Regions from separate parts of the Bacillus sp. ISL-35 genome, predicted to be linked through region 2. Evidence: riboswitches for the same ligand, from Rfam matches in the RefSeq annotation. Region 2 holds a riboswitch; each other region holds the start of a gene.

Region 1 (6,075 bases), on a different contig from region 2:
AAAAGGCGCCTTTTTGGCCTAAATCTTTGCCAGAGTAGGAGAGTCCTGAATTGAACTGTTTGATCATCTCGATCAATTCAAAGGAAGAAACATCAAAAACAGAAGAGGCTCCTGGAAAATCACCCACACGGGCGGGGTCTCCGGTAACTGCCAAGACATCATGAAGGCCAAGTGTGTGCAGCCCCATTAAATGTGACTGCAGCCCTATAATGTTCCGGTCCCTGCAAGTCAGGTGGACAAGCGGCCGCATTCCGATCTTTTCTTTTACCAAATGGCCGATGGCGGAATTTGAAATTCTTGGTGACGCAAGAGAATTATCCGCCAGTGTCAGGGCATCGATTCCAGTTTCTTTTAAAGCCTTCGCTCCTTCAAAAAAGCGGGTAGTATCAAGTTTCCGCGGAGAGTCCAGCTCGACGATCACCGAAGGGCGTTCTTTTACTAATTCATGCAGGGGAGCTTCTGGCCGTTTAACATCTACTGGAGCGACCACAACCCTGGCTTTTTTTGCCGAAATTTTCTTATCAATGACTGGCTGCAAACCCTTTAGCTCATCAGCTAATGCTTCAATATGTTCAGGGGTGGTTCCGCAACAGCCGCCGATTAGCCTGACGCCCTGGTCACGGAAGCTGCGGGCGGCTTTCCTGAAATATTCCGGGTCTCCCTCATAGTGGAACTTTCCATCCGTGTAGGATGGCAAACCAGCATTGGGATACGCTGATAGGAACGCTTTTGTCGGAAGCTCAATTTGTTCAAGGCTTGAAATCATATGGTGGGGACCTAATCTGCAATTAAGCCCGACAATATCAGCACCAAGCTCCTCCAGTCTATTGAAAACTTCCTGGAGAGGGGTCTGGTCCTGCATGATGCCTATTTCCTGAAGCGATACCTGGGCAATAATCGGCAAATCTGTTTCCTTTCTGGCAATTTCAAGTACTGTCTCTATTTCTTCCATATCGTAAAAGGTTTCAAGCAACAGTCCGTCCACGCCTTCAAGAAGCAGGCAATAGAGCTGTTCCCGGAAGCTCCTCCTGATCTCTTCGATGGGAATGGCTGACGGCCTGATTCCGCGATTGCCGCCCATAGTGCCGAGCACATAAGCTTCGCTGCCTGCAGCTCGACGGGCAAGCCGGACTGCTGCACTGTTTATTTCCTTCACCTGGTCTTCAAGTCCATATCTTTCAAGTTTTATATAATTGGCAGCATATGTATTCGTCTGGATCAGGTCGGCTCCGGCGTTCATATAGGCCTTATGGATTTTTACAATCGCTTCTGGCTGAGAGAGATTCAACTCTTCGAAACAGGTACCAGCTCCATAGGAATGGAGGAGGGTACCAATCGCACCATCAGCTATTAAAATTTCATTTTCCATACGTTTCAGGAAATTCATTATAATCCCTCCCTGTTAGCAGGTACCGCTTCAATCGCATATAAGGCCTGCTGAAAGTCCGAAATCAAGTCTTCGGCGTTTTCAAGTCCCACTGAAAGCCGGAGGAGACCATCACTGATTCCTCTTAGCTTGCGTTCTTCAAGAGGCATTGCTGCATGTGACATCTTTGCGGGATAGGAGAGGATGGACTCTACCGCCCCGAGGCTGACTGCAAAAACCGGTAACTTAACAGAATTAATAAATCCAGGAAGGAGGCCTTCGTTTGCAAACTCAAAAGAAAGGACAGCCCCAGGACCACCCGCCTGCTGAGCTTGAAGGTCCGACTGAGCATGACTTGCCAGGCCTGGGTAAAATACATTCTTGATTAAAGGCTGGCCTTTTAGAAATTGTGCAATCTTCCTTGCACTTTCCTGGGATTGGTCCATCCTTACAGATAATGTCTTCATTCCTCTCATCACCAGCCAGGCATCCTGGACACCGAGGACTGCGCCGAAGGAGTTCTGAAGGGAATATAGCTTGTTTGCCAATTTTTCATCCTTTACAACCGCCAGGCCAGCAACTGTGTCACTGTGGCCGGACAGAAACTTTGTGGCGCTATGAAGCACGATATCAGCTCCCAGATCCAGTGGCCGCTGGAGGTAGGGGGTCATGAAGGTATTGTCCACAAAAGTATAGGCTCCATGCTTTTTGGCAATTGAGCTAAGTGCACGGATATCCGTTATTTTTAATAAAGGGTTCGAAGGTGTTTCTGCATAGAGCAATGCGGTGTGAGGGCGGATCGCCTGTTCCACGGCATTTAGGTCTGTCATGTCCACAAATGTGTGTTCAATTCCAAAACGGTTCAGAACCTGAGTTACCATCCTGTATGTACCACCGTAAACATCCTCGGTAATCACTACATGGTCTCCCTGCGAAAGCAGCATAAAGGCAGTAGAAATCGCAGCCATACCCGATGAAAAAGCAAATCCCCTGACACCGCCCTCCAATTCTGCGATTATATCCTCTAGAGCTTCTCTGGTAGGGTTGAGGCTGCGGCTGTAATCATATTTTCCAAAGTGATCGATAGAAGACTGATGGAAGGTAGAAGCGTGCTGGATTGGAACACTTACTCCGCCAGTTGCAGGATCCACCTTATATTTATTATGGAGCAGCTGGGTTTCGAAGGTATATGGATGGCTCATTTAACTCCAGCCTCCTCAATCGCTTTCTTAAGTGCCGCTTGCAAATCATCAATCAAATCATCACAGTCCTCAATTCCGACAGAGAATCGCAACAGCCGGTCACAAACGCCGGTTTGTTCACGGACTTCAGCCGGAATATCAGCATGTGTCTGTGTAGCTGGGTAGGTAATGAAACTTTCAACGCCTCCAAGACTTTCTGCAAAAGTGATCGTGGAAAGACTTTTTAAAAACGGATTGACCATGGCAGGAGACTGGACGCGGAACGAAATCATTCCGCCTCTGCCGGGATAAAGGACATCCTTTACGGCTTCATGATTCTCCAAGAATTCAACCAGTGCCGTGGCATTCCGCTCATGCCGCTCCATCCTTAATGACAATGTCTTCATGCCGCGAAGGAGAAGCCAAGAATCGAACGGGCTTAACACCGCTCCGCCCCCATTATGATGGAGGAAAAGGGAATCACAGATTTTTTCGCCCCTGGCAACGATCAATCCTGCCAGCACATCATTATGGCCGCCAAGGTATTTCGTCGCACTGTGGATCACAATATCCGCACCTAGAGTCAATGGTTTTTGCAGAAGGGGAGTGTAGAAGGTATTATCCACGATCAGCAATATCTCGTTCTCTTTCGCTATTTGCGCGATCGCCTGGATATCAGCCTGTTCCATCAAAGGATTTGTCGGTGTTTCCACAAACAGCGCCTTCGTATTAGGATTGATGGCTGCTTTGATTTCATTTAAATTAGACATGTCTGCGTATGTACTAAGTAATCCCCATTTTTTGAAACCTTGCTCAAGAAGCCTGTAAGTACCTCCGTATAAATCTTTTGAGACAATCCATTCATCGCCAGACTGGAATAACGAGAGAACGGTCCAAATTGCCGCCATTCCGGAACTGCATGCATATCCCCGTGTGCCTTCTTCAAGATCGGCAATCGCCTTTTCCAAAATTTCGCGAGTTGGGTTGCCGGTACGGACATAATCGTAACCGCTGGACTGTCCAATCCCTTCATGACGATACGCTGTCGTTAAATAAATGGGAGGATTCACCGCACCAGTTGCAGATTCACTCCTATTGCCTAGCTGTGCTAACTTGGTATCAATTTTCACCAATATACTCACTCCTAATGATTGATTGGCAGGAGGCAATGTTTGTTTTAAAAATGATCGCTTTTAAACTAGTAACTCACAGAATAATTGCGAAAAATGAAAACTAAAAACAAAAAAGCCTTCTCAAGAAGAAGACTTTTAAAATATCAGCCAACTTCTTATCTGCCAAGTTTTTAAAAAACTTGCTGGAATTAGCACCTTTTCAACAAAGTTGATGGTTGCTGAAGCTTCATTGGGCCAGGACCCTCAGCTTCTCTCGATAAGATTACATAAATTGAATTATTAAATTTCTCTAAATATTAACGCTGTTATAGAAGATTGTCAATCATTTAATTAAAGCGGTGAAGTATTGGTGATTGAACTTACTGCAGAAGATAGCCGGACAAAGGCGTTTATCGATAATGGCGTGTGTCACAAAATAGGATTTTGATTTTGTACGAGAATCATGAGGGACAACAGGCCTCAAAAGGAGGGATTGCAGACCAAAAATTTAGGAATCCATAAAAGAGGGCACCAATAAAGGAGATTGGGGACCAAAAATCTAGGGATATTATAAAAAAGGTCACCAATGCAGCATTTGACCTTAATCGGAAAACAACGGTTTTTCAAAAGGGACCACATAAAAAGACTGGCTCTCCTCGAACAAGAGCCAGTCTGAATGAATATGAAGCTATTAGTTTATTCCCACTGCATCAAAAGCTTTATTGACTGCATCGACTTCTGGAGAAGTTGATCCGTACAGGTCTTTAGCAGCTTGTACAGCTCCAGCACGCGCCTGGCTGAAGTTCGTTGAAGATGTGTAATAGACCGTGTTTGCACGATAGAAGATTGCACCCAATTTTTCAGTACCGACTCCAGAAACCGTCACACCGTAATGTGTGCCGCCCTGGCTAAGAAGGTAGGCCGCTTTGTTGATGATTCCGCTGTTTGTGTGGACTCCGCCATTATCGGACGTTCCAGTATAACGCTTGGAGTAGTGATCTGGATCGCCGTATTTGGTCGGGTCGCTCATGGAGCGGAGTGCGTCACCAGTCTTGTTTGGTGTATAGATGTCTTCGCCGATTTCGAAATCAGGATTATTGTTGTCATGGAATTCAGCGAGTGTACCGAAGATATCCGAAATCGCTTCGTTCAGTGCGCCCGATTCATACTGGTAAACCAGATCCGAACTAAAATCTGTCACAGCGTGAGTCAATTCATGCGCGACAACATCAAGGCCTCCGGAAAGCGGGATGAAGGTAGTTCCATCGCCGTCACCATAAACCATTTGCTGCCCGTTCCAGAAAGCATTGTTGTAACTTCTGCTATAGTGAACAGTGGATTTCAGTGCTGCTCCTTTGTTGTCATACGAATTCCGGCCAAACTTGTTTTTATAGTAATCATAAGTCAGACCTGCATAGTAATGAGCATCCACTGCCGCACCATCATAGGATGCATTCAAATTATTATCGGCATCAGCCCAAAGGGTACCTGGAGTCCTTTGACGGTTTTGTGCATCGTAAGTGAATATACCATTTCCACGAGTATTGTCCTGTAGGTAATAAGAACCATTCGAAAGTAGAGTATTCAATGATTTCTGGTCGCCCAGCACCCCGACACCAGAACCAACAGTATTAGTACCGGTTAAAGAAGGATTGACTTTGCCGGCAGTATGAATGGCATTGTACTTATTAATGATTTCACCTGTTACCGCATTGATAAAGTACTGGTAATTGCCAGGTTCCGGACTGAGGAAGTTCAATGTCACATGGTAGGCATATACTGCCTGGTCCTCAGCAGGAAAAACAACCAATTCAGCAGATGGAGCTGCTTCGTAATCTGGTTTGAAGCCAAGATCTTTTTCAGCTGCTGCAATTGCATCTCTCTGTGACTTCTTATTTGAGGCCTTTACTAGCTTTTCGCCCAAGCCTTTGCTGACAGTACCGCTGAAGACTTGAAGCACTCCTGATTCATCCACTCGGGCAGCCTGGTCAGCTCCCCAGACAGGAACACCGTTAAATACTTGCTGAAGGCGGACTACATCTCCGCCAAGCTGATCTGTTTCCTGTGATTTGACTACGAAACTATCATTTGCACTGAGGTTATATTTTCCTTTTGAAGAATTTAAATATCCAAGAACAACATCCTTTGCTGCTTTTTCCGATGGATTAGTCAGATTGCCTGCAACAAATTCAGGTGATCCATGTGTTTTTGTGAATTTCTTGGCTGGAGAATCTGCTGATGGTGCTGCAAAGCCCGTAGCTGCAACCATTCCGCTCAATGCCAAGCTTGCTGTTAAACTTAATGATACGACTTTCTTCTTCAAATGAACTCCTCCTAAAATCGAATTCTAGCTAATAAAAATTAGTAGATTATCATAGTTATACTTTAGTTGTCTGAACATTTCAACAATGAAGTC
Region 2 (6,075 bases):
TGTTCAGTTCGCCTTCAAGTGCTGCCTGGACCATGGCGCGAGTGTACGCCAGCTTCATGCGGCTGCCGGTGCCATACTCTCCGCCTGTCCATCCCGTGTTCACAAGGAATACCTTCGCGTTGTGCTCGTCGATTTTTTCACCGAGCATTTCCGCGTACCTTGTAGCAGCAAGCGGCAGGAATGGAGAACCGAAGCAGGTTGAGAATGTTGCCTGCGGTGAAGTGATGCCGCGTTCTGTACCAGCCAGCTTCGAAGTGTATCCGCTCAGGAAGTGATACATTGCCTGTTCCTTTGTCAGCCTGGCGATTGGAGGCAGGACTCCGAATGCATCAGCAGTCAGGAACACAATTGCGTTTGGATGTCCGGCGATGCTTGGATCCACGATGTTTTCGATTGCCTGGATCGGATAAGCTGCACGAGTGTTTTCGGTCAGGCTGCCGTCATCATAATCGGCCACACGTGTGTCGTCTTCGACTACGACGTTCTCAAGGACGGAACCAAAGCGGATTGCATCAAAGATTTGCGGTTCTTTTTCCTTGGACAAGTTGATGCATTTCGCATAGCAGCCTCCCTCGATATTGAACACGCCGTTAGCTGACCAGCCATGCTCATCATCACCTATCAGACGGCGATTATTATCAGCAGATAAAGTTGTTTTGCCTGTGCCGGATAGTCCGAAGAACAAGGCTACATCGCCTTCGCGGCCCACATTTGCGGAGCAGTGCATCGAAAGGATCCCATTTTCCGGAAGTATATAGTTCATCACAGAGAAAATCGATTTCTTCATTTCGCCAGCATATTCGGTTCCGCCGATCAAGACGACGCGCTGTTCGAAGGAAACGATGATGAAGGTTTCTGAGTTTGTTCCATCAACCTCAGGATCTGCTTTGAAGGTAGGAGCTGAAATGACCGTAAACTCGGATTCATGCTCAGGCAGCTCTTCCTCTGTCGGACGGATGAACAATTGATGGGCAAACAGATTGTGCCAAGCGTATTCATTGATAACCTGGATTGGCAGGCGATATTTCTTATCCGCACCGGCGAAACCCTTGAATACGAAAACTTCCTCTTTATCTTTAAGGAACTTCAATACCTTATTATATAGCTTCGTGAAGGATTCCTCGGAAATCGGCTGGTTGACAGAGCCCCAGTCAATTTTGTCTTTTACGGATTCTTCTTCGACAATGAATTTATCCTTAGGTGAACGGCCAGTGTATTTACCAGTAGTCGCTCTAACTGCACCAGTTGATGTTAAAAGTCCTTCATTGCGGTTCAGGACCTTTTCGACAAGCTGGGGAACAGATAGCTGTACCTGTACATTGTTTCCTTTTAATAATGCTGAAAGTTCATTTGATATTCCTACAACGTTCATCGGAGGATACCTTCCTTTTTAAAAGATTGATAATTTGTAAGTGTTTACATCTCGTTATTAGTATAACACATTGGTTCAATTAATCTATACTAATGATGAAAAAATTACCTTGTACCTAACTTGCGTTATATAATTCTTTCTTTATATAGTCAAGTAAAAGGGGTTGGTTTGACAATTTTTTATGTTAAAGAAATGGTTTCAACAACAATCGACAATTTTGTCGAGAAAATGATTGACATGGCCAGACAGGTTCGTTATGATTTTGATTTGAACGGATACTCTCTTATCCCGAGCTGGTGGAGGGACAGGCCCAATGAAACCCAGCAACCTGCAAACGAGAAAAACAGTCTATGAATGAGCTGATCTTTTCCGGGCAAAGGTGCTAACCTGACGCAAGGGAACTGCCCTTGAACGATAAGAGCGAAAGGCGCGGATTTAAGCATAAACCTTTCCTCACAAATGGAGAGGTTTTTTATATTGCTTTTTTCTGTCCGTTGCATGGAAATGCATCTGGACTGCCTTCTTTGGTGTCATTGCTCCCGTGGGTGAAATTAGGAAAAAAGAAGTTCACCATGAATCTTAAACAAATTTTTCTAATAAAAACTCAGCGTTTATTTCATACTACATAGGGAATGAGTACCGTATCAAACGAGGTCTGTATTGGGACAGCCTCGATCAATTTTTATACATGAGGGAGGAACTCAGATGTCAAACAAACGCCGTTTGTTCACTTCTGAATCAGTAACAGAAGGCCATCCGGATAAAATTTGCGACCAGATTTCTGACGCGATTTTAGATGCGATCCTTGCTAAAGATGCTAACGCACGTGTTGCTGCTGAAACATCAGTTACGACAGGCCTTGTACTAGTTGCAGGCGAAATCACAACATCTACATACGTAGATATTCCGAAAATCGTACGTGAAACAGTCAAGGAAATTGGCTATACTCGCGCGAAGTACGGTTTTGACGCTGAAACTTGCGCAGTTTTGACTTCAATCGACGAGCAGTCTGCTGACATCGCAATGGGTGTTGACCAGGCGCTAGAAGCACGTGAAGGCCAAATGTCCGATGCTGAAATCGAAGCAATCGGGGCTGGTGATCAGGGCTTGATGTTCGGTTTTGCGTGCAACGAAACGAAAGAGCTTATGCCTCTTCCGATTTCATTGGCACATAAAATTTCCCGCCGCCTGACTGAAGTGCGCAAGGAAGAAATCCTTCCATACCTTCGTCCGGACGGAAAAACTCAGGTAACGGTGGAATACGATGAGAACGACAAGCCAGTCCGCATCGATACAATCGTTATCTCCACTCAGCACCACCCAGAAGTTTCGCTAGAGCAAATCCAGCGCAACCTTAAAGAACATGTCATCAACCCTGTCGTACCGGCAGAATTGATTGACGAAAATACTAAATACTTCATCAACCCAACTGGCCGTTTCGTAATCGGCGGACCACAGGGGGATGCTGGTCTTACTGGCCGTAAAATCATCGTTGATACTTACGGCGGATACGCTCGCCACGGCGGAGGCGCATTCTCTGGTAAGGATCCTACAAAAGTTGACCGTTCAGCTGCATACGCTGCACGTTATGTTGCGAAGAACATCGTGGCTGCGGGCCTTGCAGAAAAAGTTGAAGTACAGCTTGCATACGCAATCGGCGTTGCCCGTCCGGTATCCATCTCAATCGATACGTTCGGAACAGGCAAGGTAAGCGAAGATGTATTGATCGATGTTGTTGAAAACAACTTCGACCTTCGTCCTGCTGGAATCATCAACATGCTTGACCTGCGCAAGCCAATCTACAAGCAGACAGCTGCTTACGGACACTTCGGCCGTTCTGACGTTGACCTTCCATGGGAGCGTACAGACAAGGCAGAGGCACTTCGCACTCAGGCTCAAGGAAAATAAAAAGTACAAAGGGAGTTGCATAGAAATATGTAACTCCCTTTATTATTTGCCGTCTAATTAGGGGAGCTCCAAGATAGGTTCAAAGGTTTGCACCTGGTCCAAAAGGTGTAAAATAGAGTATTACCTTAAATTTCCCTCAGATTTTACTGCAAAAATTTTGCGTTTAATGGTAGTATTAGATGGTATGTTTTTAGCTAGTAAAATCACTGGAAAATCACAATAAATTTTTTCTGAAATGGAGAAGGTGAAGTACATAATGTGTGGCTTTATCGGTTGTGTACATGAAAATGCACAAGAATTCAGCAGCGATGACAAGCAGCTGTTTAAAAATATGAATGATATCATCACCCACCGCGGGCCTGATGATGATGGGTATTTCTATGATGAGCATATCCAGTTCGGCTTCCGCCGTCTGAGCATCATCGACCTTGAGGCTGGCCATCAGCCATTGACGTATGAAAATGAACGCTATTGGATCATTTTCAACGGGGAAATCTACAACTATCTTGAACTTCGTGAAGAGTTGATTGAAGAAGGACTGACTTTCGAAACACACTCTGATACTGAGGTCATCATCGCCCTATACAGCCATCTTAAGGAGCAGGCTGTTGACAAGCTGCGCGGAATGTTCGCATTTGTCATCTGGGATAAGCAGGAAAAGGTTCTTTACGGTGCGCGTGACCATTTTGGTATCAAGCCATTCTTCTATTTTGAAGATGAAAATCGTACTTTCTTCGGTTCTGAAAAGAAGAGCATTTTGCTTGCACTGCAGAACGATGTGATTGATTATAAGGCACTGCAGCACTATTTGACTTATCAATTCGTTCCAGAACCTAACACAATGTCTGAAGGCATCTACAAGCTTGAGCCAGGGCATTATTTTACAAAGAAAATCGGTTCGCCGATGGAAATCAAGCGTTATTGGAAAGCGAGCTTCTCGCCAATCCACAAATCTGAGGATGAATTCACGAAGGAGATCAGGGATGTCCTGTTCGAATCGGTGAAAATCCACATGCGCAGTGATGTGCCGGTTGGTTCTTTCCTTTCAGGCGGAATTGATTCTTCCATCATCGCGTCAATTGCAAAGCAATATCATCCTGGAATCAAGACATTCTCTGTCGGATTTGAGCAGAATGGCTTCAGTGAAATTGATGTCGCGAAGGAAACTGCTGAGCGACTGGGTGTTGAAAACATCAGCTATGTGATCAGTCCGCAGGAATATATGGATGAACTCCCTAAAATCATGTGGCATATGGATGACCCGCTAGCCGACCCGGCAGCTATACCATTGTATTTCGTAGCGCGTGAAGCAAGGAAGCATGTAACGGTTGTCCTTTCAGGTGAAGGTGCCGATGAATTGTTCGGAGGCTATAATATTTACCGCGAACCTCAGGACCTCGAGGTTTTCAATAAGATTCCCGGAGTAGGGAAGGCGATGCTTAAGGGCATCTCAAAAATGATGCCAGAGGGCATGAAAGGCAAGAGCTTTATCGAGCGCGGCGTGACTCCGATGGAGGAGCGTTATATCGGAAATGCGAAGATGTTCACGGAAAAAGAGAAGAGCGAGCTGCTGCATGTTTATAACGGCCAGTACGATTACAGAGATGTAACGAAGCCATTATACCGCGAAAGCAGAGGCTACGATCCGGTTGATACAATGCAATACATCGATATCCATACATGGATGCGCGGCGATATTTTATTAAAAGCTGATAAAATGACGATGGCTCATTCTTTGGAGCTTCGCGTACCATTCTTGGATAAGGTTGTTTTTGAAACAGCTTCAAAGATTCCGACAAGCCTGAAGACAGCGAATAATACAACGAAGTATATTTTGCGAAAAGCGGCAGAAGGAGTGGTTCCTGACCACGTTCTTACCCGCAAGAAACTCGGCTTCCCGGTGCCAATCAGACACTGGCTGAAAAATGAAATGAACGACTGGGCAAAGAACATCATTAAGGAAAGCAACACAGAGCATCTCATCAATAAGTCTTACGTTTTAAGGCTGTTGGATGAACACTGCCAGAACAAGGCGGATAACAGCCGTAAAATCTGGACAGTTCTGATGTTCATGATGTGGCATGATGTGTATGTCGAAAAAAAATACTCCTTCCAGAAGGAGTATGAGGCTCAAAAAGTATTGCAGTCCTAAAAATCAGGGAAGGTAGGTGATGGCCTGCCTTCCCATCTGCACCCAGGCTTCTGCGAAGTCCTTAATGGGTGCTTTTTTATTTTTTTCAACCGTCAAAGGATCGTTGAAGTAGATGAAGTTTTCGTCATAGCCTGTCACCAGGACGGAATGCTCTTTTGTTGTAACTTTGACATGTCCATTTGGTGTGTACCATGTCTGAAAAAAACTGTCGTCCAGCTTTTTGTATTCAGTGTTAATGATCACCCAAACTGGCCTGCCATCTGACAGGTGGGTTTTCAACTCCTGGAATTCTGCACCGGTCAGATCTTTTATTTTGTCTGGAAGATACTTTTCTGCCAGTTCAGCAATTGGCTTATGATAGACTCCGAGCCCCGGTTCTGTGTATGTGTACATGTTGCCGACAAAGCCCTCATTCGGGTCGCCAAAATAGATTTTTCCATCATTGAGGCGGTACTCAGCCGGGTTTTTCCTGACTTCACTGGCGAGTGTCAGCTTGTCCACTTGTACACCCTGATGAATGAGGAGCATGGCCAGGCTCGTGACCTCACATCCTCTCGGGAGCTCAGGCATTTGCCAGATGGTCGGTGCCTCCAAGAGTACCTGCTTTTTGATGGGGATGATCTTAGGTTCGCTCTCTTCTGTG
Region 3 (6,075 bases), on a different contig from region 2:
AAATACTTTTGGCAGGTCCTGGATTTTACGCTCTTGCCGTGACTCCTGGTACTCCAGTTGCTTTTTCGATCGCCTGCTCGAGGTCTTCAATGATGTCCTCAACATTTTCAATCCCGACAGAAAGACGGATCAGATCCTCCGGTACTCCTGCTGCTTTAAGTCCATCTGAATCAAGTTGCTGATGTGTTGTGCTTGCAGGGTGGATAACCAGGCTCTTCGCATCGCCGACATTGGCAACATGGGACCATAGTGTCAATGAGTTGATCAGTTTTGCTCCAGCTTCCCTGCCGCCCTCGATGCCAAATACCACAACTGATCCTGCACCTTTTGGAAGGTAGCGGTCTGCCAAATGCTTATCAGGGTGAGAGTCATGTCCAGGGTAGGTGACCCAGGTAACAGCTGGGTGTGACTCAAGATAGTCTACTATTTTACGCGTATTGGCGACATGCTCTTTCATGCGGACATGCAATGTTTCGATTCCAAGATTGAATTGGAAGGCACTCTGCGGGCTGATGGCCGGGCCAAGGTCGCGCAGCAGCTGGACCCTCGCCTTAACAATATATGCGGCTGCCCCAATCGCTTCACTATAAACGATATCATGGTAGCTGGAGTCCGGTTCATTGAAACCAGGGTACTTAGGGGATCTCCAGTCGAATTTTCCTCCATCGACGATGATTCCACCCATGACTGTACCGTTTCCTAAAAGCCACTTGGTAGCTGAGTGAATGACGACGTCTGCGCCATGTTCAATCGGGCGGCATAGATATGGAGTCGCAAATGTATTATCGATGATCAACGGAACACCAGCATCATGGGCAATATCCGCAACCGCTTCAATATCCAATACCCTGAGACTTGGATTTCCGATTGTTTCCGCGTAGACCGCCTTGGTTTTAGGAGTAATTGCCTTCCTGAAATTTTCAGGGTCATCAGGGTCCACCAGGTGAACGTTGATTCCGTATTTCGGCAAGGTTACGGCAAATAGATTGTAAGTCCCTCCGTACAGGTTAGAGGCTGCAACGATTTCATCCCCTGCATGGGCAATATTCAAAATAGCCATCGTAATCGCAGACATCCCGCTGGATAGGGCGAGCGCACCCACGCCTCCCTCAAGCAAGGCTACTTTTTCCTCCAGTGCCGTGACGGTAGGATTATGGATTCGCGAGTAAATATAGCCAGGCTCCTTGAGTGCGAATAAATCGGCTGCATGATCCGTGTTCTCAAATTGAAAAGCATTGCTTGAGTAGATTGGCACTGCCCTCGCTCCAGTTACCGGGTCTGGTGATTGTCCTCCGTGGACACCAATTGTTTCGATTCTGTAGTTTTTTTGCTCACTTGCCATCTCCATCTCTCCTATCTTGAAAATTAATGGAAAGGTGATACAAAAAACCCTCTTCTTAAGAAGAGGGTCATTTATCAACTCTCCTTATCTTTTCAGAGTCTACACTCTGCAGGAATTAGCACCGTGTTTAACAACCGGTTGCCGGGCTTCATCGGGCCAGTCCCTCCGCCTCTCTGGATAAGAATATTCAGTTCGTTTTATTGCGTTAAAGTGATAATATCATTTCCATGCATTTAAAGTCAATATATTAAGATTTTTCAGAATAAATTAAGCGGAGATTGGTCTGGCAAGATAGAAAATCGACTCCAGGACCAATAGATCTCTGAACGGACCGTCTTCTACGGAATAATATCCCCATCTGATTCCTTGCCTCAGTTTGAACTCCCCTTTCAAGAGTCCAGAAAGGCTGGTCTCACTTCCTATGATTGTGATCTGGAATTGAGAACCGAGATTGCTTGTTAGGAGTTCCGCTCGTCCCCCCTTGAATGCCAGGTATACTTCTTCCTTTTCTGACTGTAATTTTAAGCAAAGATCGAGTTTTTTGATCAATTGCAGTATATGAGCCTTACCGCCAACTTCATTCGCAAAAAGTTCAATAGATTCCCGCATGCCGCTCAACTCCCTTACCTAACTATTTCTTTTTTGCAAGGGGAAAAACCTGTTGGAATCCTTCGACAAATACTTCGCTAATAAGCGGTTAACAACATAACAAACATAAAAAAAGACAATAACGAATGATATTTCGCCATTGTCTTTCATTTCCCGAGAAATATATCCAAAGAAATACAGTAATTAAGCTGGCTTAGTGGCTGAGATGACGGATTTTGTTTTGTCCATTGTCTTGAATACAAAGAAGAAGTAAGATGACCCGACTAAATAAAGACCTGCAGTGATGGTGAAAACCGTCGCATATCCCCAGTAGGAACCGTATTTCAAAACGATTCCGGTCGAAACCGGTCCCATAATCGCCCATCCAAGATTAAATACCATTTGATTCACAGAGTTGGCCAATCCTTTCATTGAATCATCAACCTTCGACATCATTAACGACATTTGAATGGGATTCCCTGCGTTCATAAGGGCCTGTCGAAATAAAAAGCCAAGGGCAGCAAGCCAGAAATGCTGTGTGTAAGCAGTAAGCAGCAAAAACGGGAGGGAGAGCATTTGCAGGACAACGACTGCTTTCACTTCCCCAAGCTTGCGCACCACCATCGGACCAATGATCATGGCTACTGCAGTTGCTCCCTGTCCAAGTGAAATGACCAGACCAATTAGTGAATTGGATGCCATGAACCGGTCAGCGAAGTAAAGATTCAAGTATGGGATGACCAAGCCAGCACCGAAACCGATCATCAGCTGTGCGACAGCAAATAGAATGATGATTTTAAGGCTCGCTTTATATGGGATTCCTCTTTTTAAATCCATGAACTTTCTGTCGGTCCGTTTTTCTGTCCGTACTTCCCTAAGCCGGGCAATGGGAAGAAGTGCGGCCAGAAACAGTGCGGAACCAGCGACCAGCGTGAAACGGATACTCTCCAATTCAGGGAGGAACAAAGAAAACACATCTGTAAGGATCCCTCCCAAAAGGCTTCCGACAACATTGGCCGCTGTCATTGCCGCAAAGTGAATGCTGAAGAGATGCACACGCTGTTCAGGTTGGGAGTTTTCTGCCAGCCACGGAATGATGGAAACCTGGATAAAAGCGGACGCAAGACCAGTACCAAATGCAAACAGGATCAACAGTGCCTGGGTCTCAACCATGCTCCGTGTAAATAAAATCATCCCTGTCGAGATTGCTCCAAACAGCATCAGCTTTTTCCGGCCAGCCCTGTCACTCATAACCCCTGCCGGAATGAGTACCAGTGCCGTTGCAAGAGAGGTCATCGAAATCACTTTCCCGTTAACCAGTTCATTGAATCCCAGCTCTCGTATGTAGAAATTATAAATCACCATAAAAATCCCCAGCCCAATTTGAGTGAGTATGTTTGCCAGGAAGGTCAACTTTATGTTGCGATTATAGCTTTTGATTTGGTCTGCCCATTCTTGATAAAGAGCCATTTTTATTTCGCTCCTCGGTTATTTCGATACTCTAAATATAAACCGTTTGGTATGAAATGTAAATGTTTTTCAAGGTTGTCTCTTTTCGTTATGATCCATAAGATTTGAACGGGGAATTAGAATTTTTTCACTAGCCAAAGCCCAAAAAAAAAAAAACGGCCAAGCCGTTTCTAATTACCCTTTCAACTCTTTCAATTTTTCAAAAAGATACGGAACAGAATGAAAAGCATAGATTTTCTCCTGTACCACACCATTTCTCAAGACAAAAAGACATGGTACACTTTCTATTTCAAAACGTTCTGCCATTTCAGGCAGGAAGTTCAAATCGGCTTTCCCTGATGGGAGATCAGGCAGGAGCTGTTCAATCACTGTCAGCATCTTGCTTGCTACCTGACAGGTTCCGCACATTGGTGTGTAAAAGTATAGGTACCCTGTTTGTTTTTCGGCAAGGAATGTTTCGATATCAGTCCTGGTCCAGTCTTCCATTTAAGTCATCCTTTTTCTAAGTACTCTGCATGAACATCAATATTTGCTCCGATTAAAACAGTAGCCAGGTGGTTTTCCGGTGCGGTTGCCACTTCCCGGTACATCCTGTCAATGTAAAGATGGTTCGCCTCAGGAAATTCCCTTTTAAATTGCTTTCTCAGCTTTTCGCCTGATGCATCTGCATCTACGAGGATATAGACATCTCTATCAAAAAGCGAATCAATCAGCTCATCAAGCTTTGAAACGCCGATCGTCCCATTCGTGCAGATTATTTCCACTGGCTCCTTCAGCACGGTCTGTACTTTCTTTTTGTCTGACGAACCTTCTACTATGATCACCTTGTGATTTTCGTCCATCGCCATAACCACCTATGCACCAGAAAATAATTACTTTACAACATTATAAACATTATTAAATAAATTGTGCTGTTTACTTGTATTAATTCTATTGTTACTGTTTCTTTCGGAGATTGCAAAGATTTAGTCCACTATGAACTTCAACAGGTAGTAAAAGGAATTCTATGTGCCGTACCTTGATTTTATTCCTGACTTTACCAGATAACAGCTAAAAAAACAGCGGCCAGGCTGGCCGCTGTTCCTTTTTAGCACCAGCCGCCTTCGTCACAATCAGTGTACCGTGGCTCTGATTGGTCCGGTACTGATACATGCTGGTAAATCTTATTCTGTTCCGCTTCATAATGATGATCCAGTTTCATCTGGATACCTTCTGGAAGCTGGATGTTTCCAATAGGCTCATTTTCAAGGTAAAGTCGAATCTGGCCATTTTCCAGTTTTCCTGTTACCCTGTCTGTGATTTCAACTTTTTGCTGGTTCAACGCCATGATTTTTCACCCTTTTTAAATAGTCATTAACATTAGTTTGTCCGAACTGCTGGAATGAAGTGATGGAAAAATGAAGGAGTTTTTCAAGAGTGGGAAATGAAAAACGCCTTGAAAGCTCAAGGCGTCGGCGAATCTTATTCTTTGATCATTTCTTCGTATTGTTCTGGTGTCATCAGCTTTTCTACTTCACTGCTGTCTGTCAGTTCAACTGTAATCATCCATGCTTTTTCATATGGAGATTCGTTAACGAATTCAGGGCTGTCGTTCAGTTCTTCGTTGATTTCAACAACCTTGCCGCTCACTGGTGCATATAGCTCAGATACGGTCTTTACTGATTCAACGCTTCCAAAAGGCTGGTCCAGAGTGATCTCGTCTCCGACTTCTGGAAGTTCGACGAATACGATGTCACCTAGCTCGGATTGCGCGAAATCAGTAATGCCCACGCGAACCTTTTCTCCTTCAACTTTTACCCATTCGTGTTCTGCTGAATAACGTAAATCTTTTGGTGTATTCATTGACTATCCCTCCAATTGTATATCTCTATCGATTAATATCGATGGGACCAAAATTACAGCCATGCTTTTTCATACTCATCTTCTTTGAAACCAACGGTCACTTTTTCGCCATCTGTCATCAGCGGGCGTTTGATGAGCATACCGTCAGATGCCAGCAGTTCCAGCAATTCACTACTGGAAGCCGTCTTGACCTTGTCTTTCAACCCAAGCTCACGATATTTTTGGCCGCTTGTGTTAAAAAACTTCTTGATTTCGAGGCCGCTTTTCTCCAACATTTCTTCCAGCTGTGACTGGGATGGCGGATTTTCTACAATATGTACTTCGTTATAGGCAACTTCATGCTGGTCCAGCCATTTCTTCGCATTCCTGCATGTACCACATTTAGGGTACCAATAAAACGTTTTTTCCATGATTTCACCACCCTTTGCTAGTATCCCATAGATTAAACCCTCTAAACGGATAGTAACATATTATCAAGGTGAAATACTATCATTCAGTGCCTGATCAACCCTTTAATTTTAACATCCTTTTATTAAATTCAACAATGTTTGCAAAAATCCTGCCTTTTTAAAAAGATTAGCAAAAACACTCCTCCCGGAATGGAAAGGAGTGTTCGGTTAAATCAGTTTTTAAACGATAAAGCGTTCTGCATCGATCAGCTTTTCAGCTGCTTCACGCTTCTTCGCGATGACGTTGATTGGAGTGTGTCTTGTGAACTTGCGCAATGCGGAAGTCAGCATGCGAAGTGCGTCGCCTTCTTCTGTAGCCACAAGTGTTTCCTTTGCGTCTCGCTCGATTTCATTGAATGCTTCCTGGCAGAAGATTTGTGTGTA

Evidence for each region. A riboswitch is a leader RNA that binds a small molecule or an ion and turns the genes downstream of it on or off. The one in region 2 is predicted to bind S-adenosylmethionine.
Region 1: another riboswitch for S-adenosylmethionine. It lies ahead of J7E38_RS10690 (methionine biosynthesis PLP-dependent protein); the one in region 2 lies ahead of metK (methionine adenosyltransferase).
Region 3: another riboswitch for S-adenosylmethionine. It lies ahead of J7E38_RS08400 (O-acetylhomoserine aminocarboxypropyltransferase/cysteine synthase family protein); the one in region 2 lies ahead of metK (methionine adenosyltransferase).

What each region holds. Positions count from the first base shown of each region.
Region 1 is NZ_JAGGQK010000006.1:255,889-261,963, forward strand. Features, by position in the region: gene J7E38_RS10680 (bifunctional homocysteine S-methyltransferase/methylenetetrahydrofolate reductase) at 1-1,387, opposite strand, end outside; gene metC (cystathionine beta-lyase) at 1,387-2,568, opposite strand; gene J7E38_RS10690 (methionine biosynthesis PLP-dependent protein) at 2,565-3,680, opposite strand; SAM riboswitch class I at 3,833-3,943, opposite strand; gene J7E38_RS10695 (M4 family metallopeptidase) at 4,351-5,982, opposite strand.
Region 2 is NZ_JAGGQK010000013.1:61,376-67,450, reverse strand. Features, by position in the region: gene pckA (phosphoenolpyruvate carboxykinase (ATP)) at 1-1,372, opposite strand, end outside; SAM riboswitch class I at 1,653-1,793, shown strand; gene metK (methionine adenosyltransferase) at 2,078-3,280, shown strand; gene asnB (asparagine synthase (glutamine-hydrolyzing)) at 3,537-5,432, shown strand; gene J7E38_RS17380 (C39 family peptidase) at 5,436-6,075, opposite strand, start outside.
Region 3 is NZ_JAGGQK010000004.1:491,661-497,735, reverse strand. Features, by position in the region: gene J7E38_RS08400 (O-acetylhomoserine aminocarboxypropyltransferase/cysteine synthase family protein) at 26-1,342, opposite strand; SAM riboswitch class I at 1,424-1,526, opposite strand; gene J7E38_RS08395 (hypothetical protein) at 1,610-1,951, opposite strand; gene J7E38_RS08390 (MFS transporter) at 2,135-3,400, opposite strand; gene J7E38_RS08385 (thioredoxin family protein) at 3,575-3,886, opposite strand; gene J7E38_RS08380 (toprim domain-containing protein) at 3,892-4,248, opposite strand; gene J7E38_RS08375 (YusG family protein) at 4,488-4,727, opposite strand; gene gcvH (glycine cleavage system protein GcvH) at 4,862-5,242, opposite strand; gene J7E38_RS08365 (arsenate reductase family protein) at 5,296-5,652, opposite strand; gene J7E38_RS08360 (acyl-CoA dehydrogenase family protein) at 5,872-6,075, opposite strand, start outside.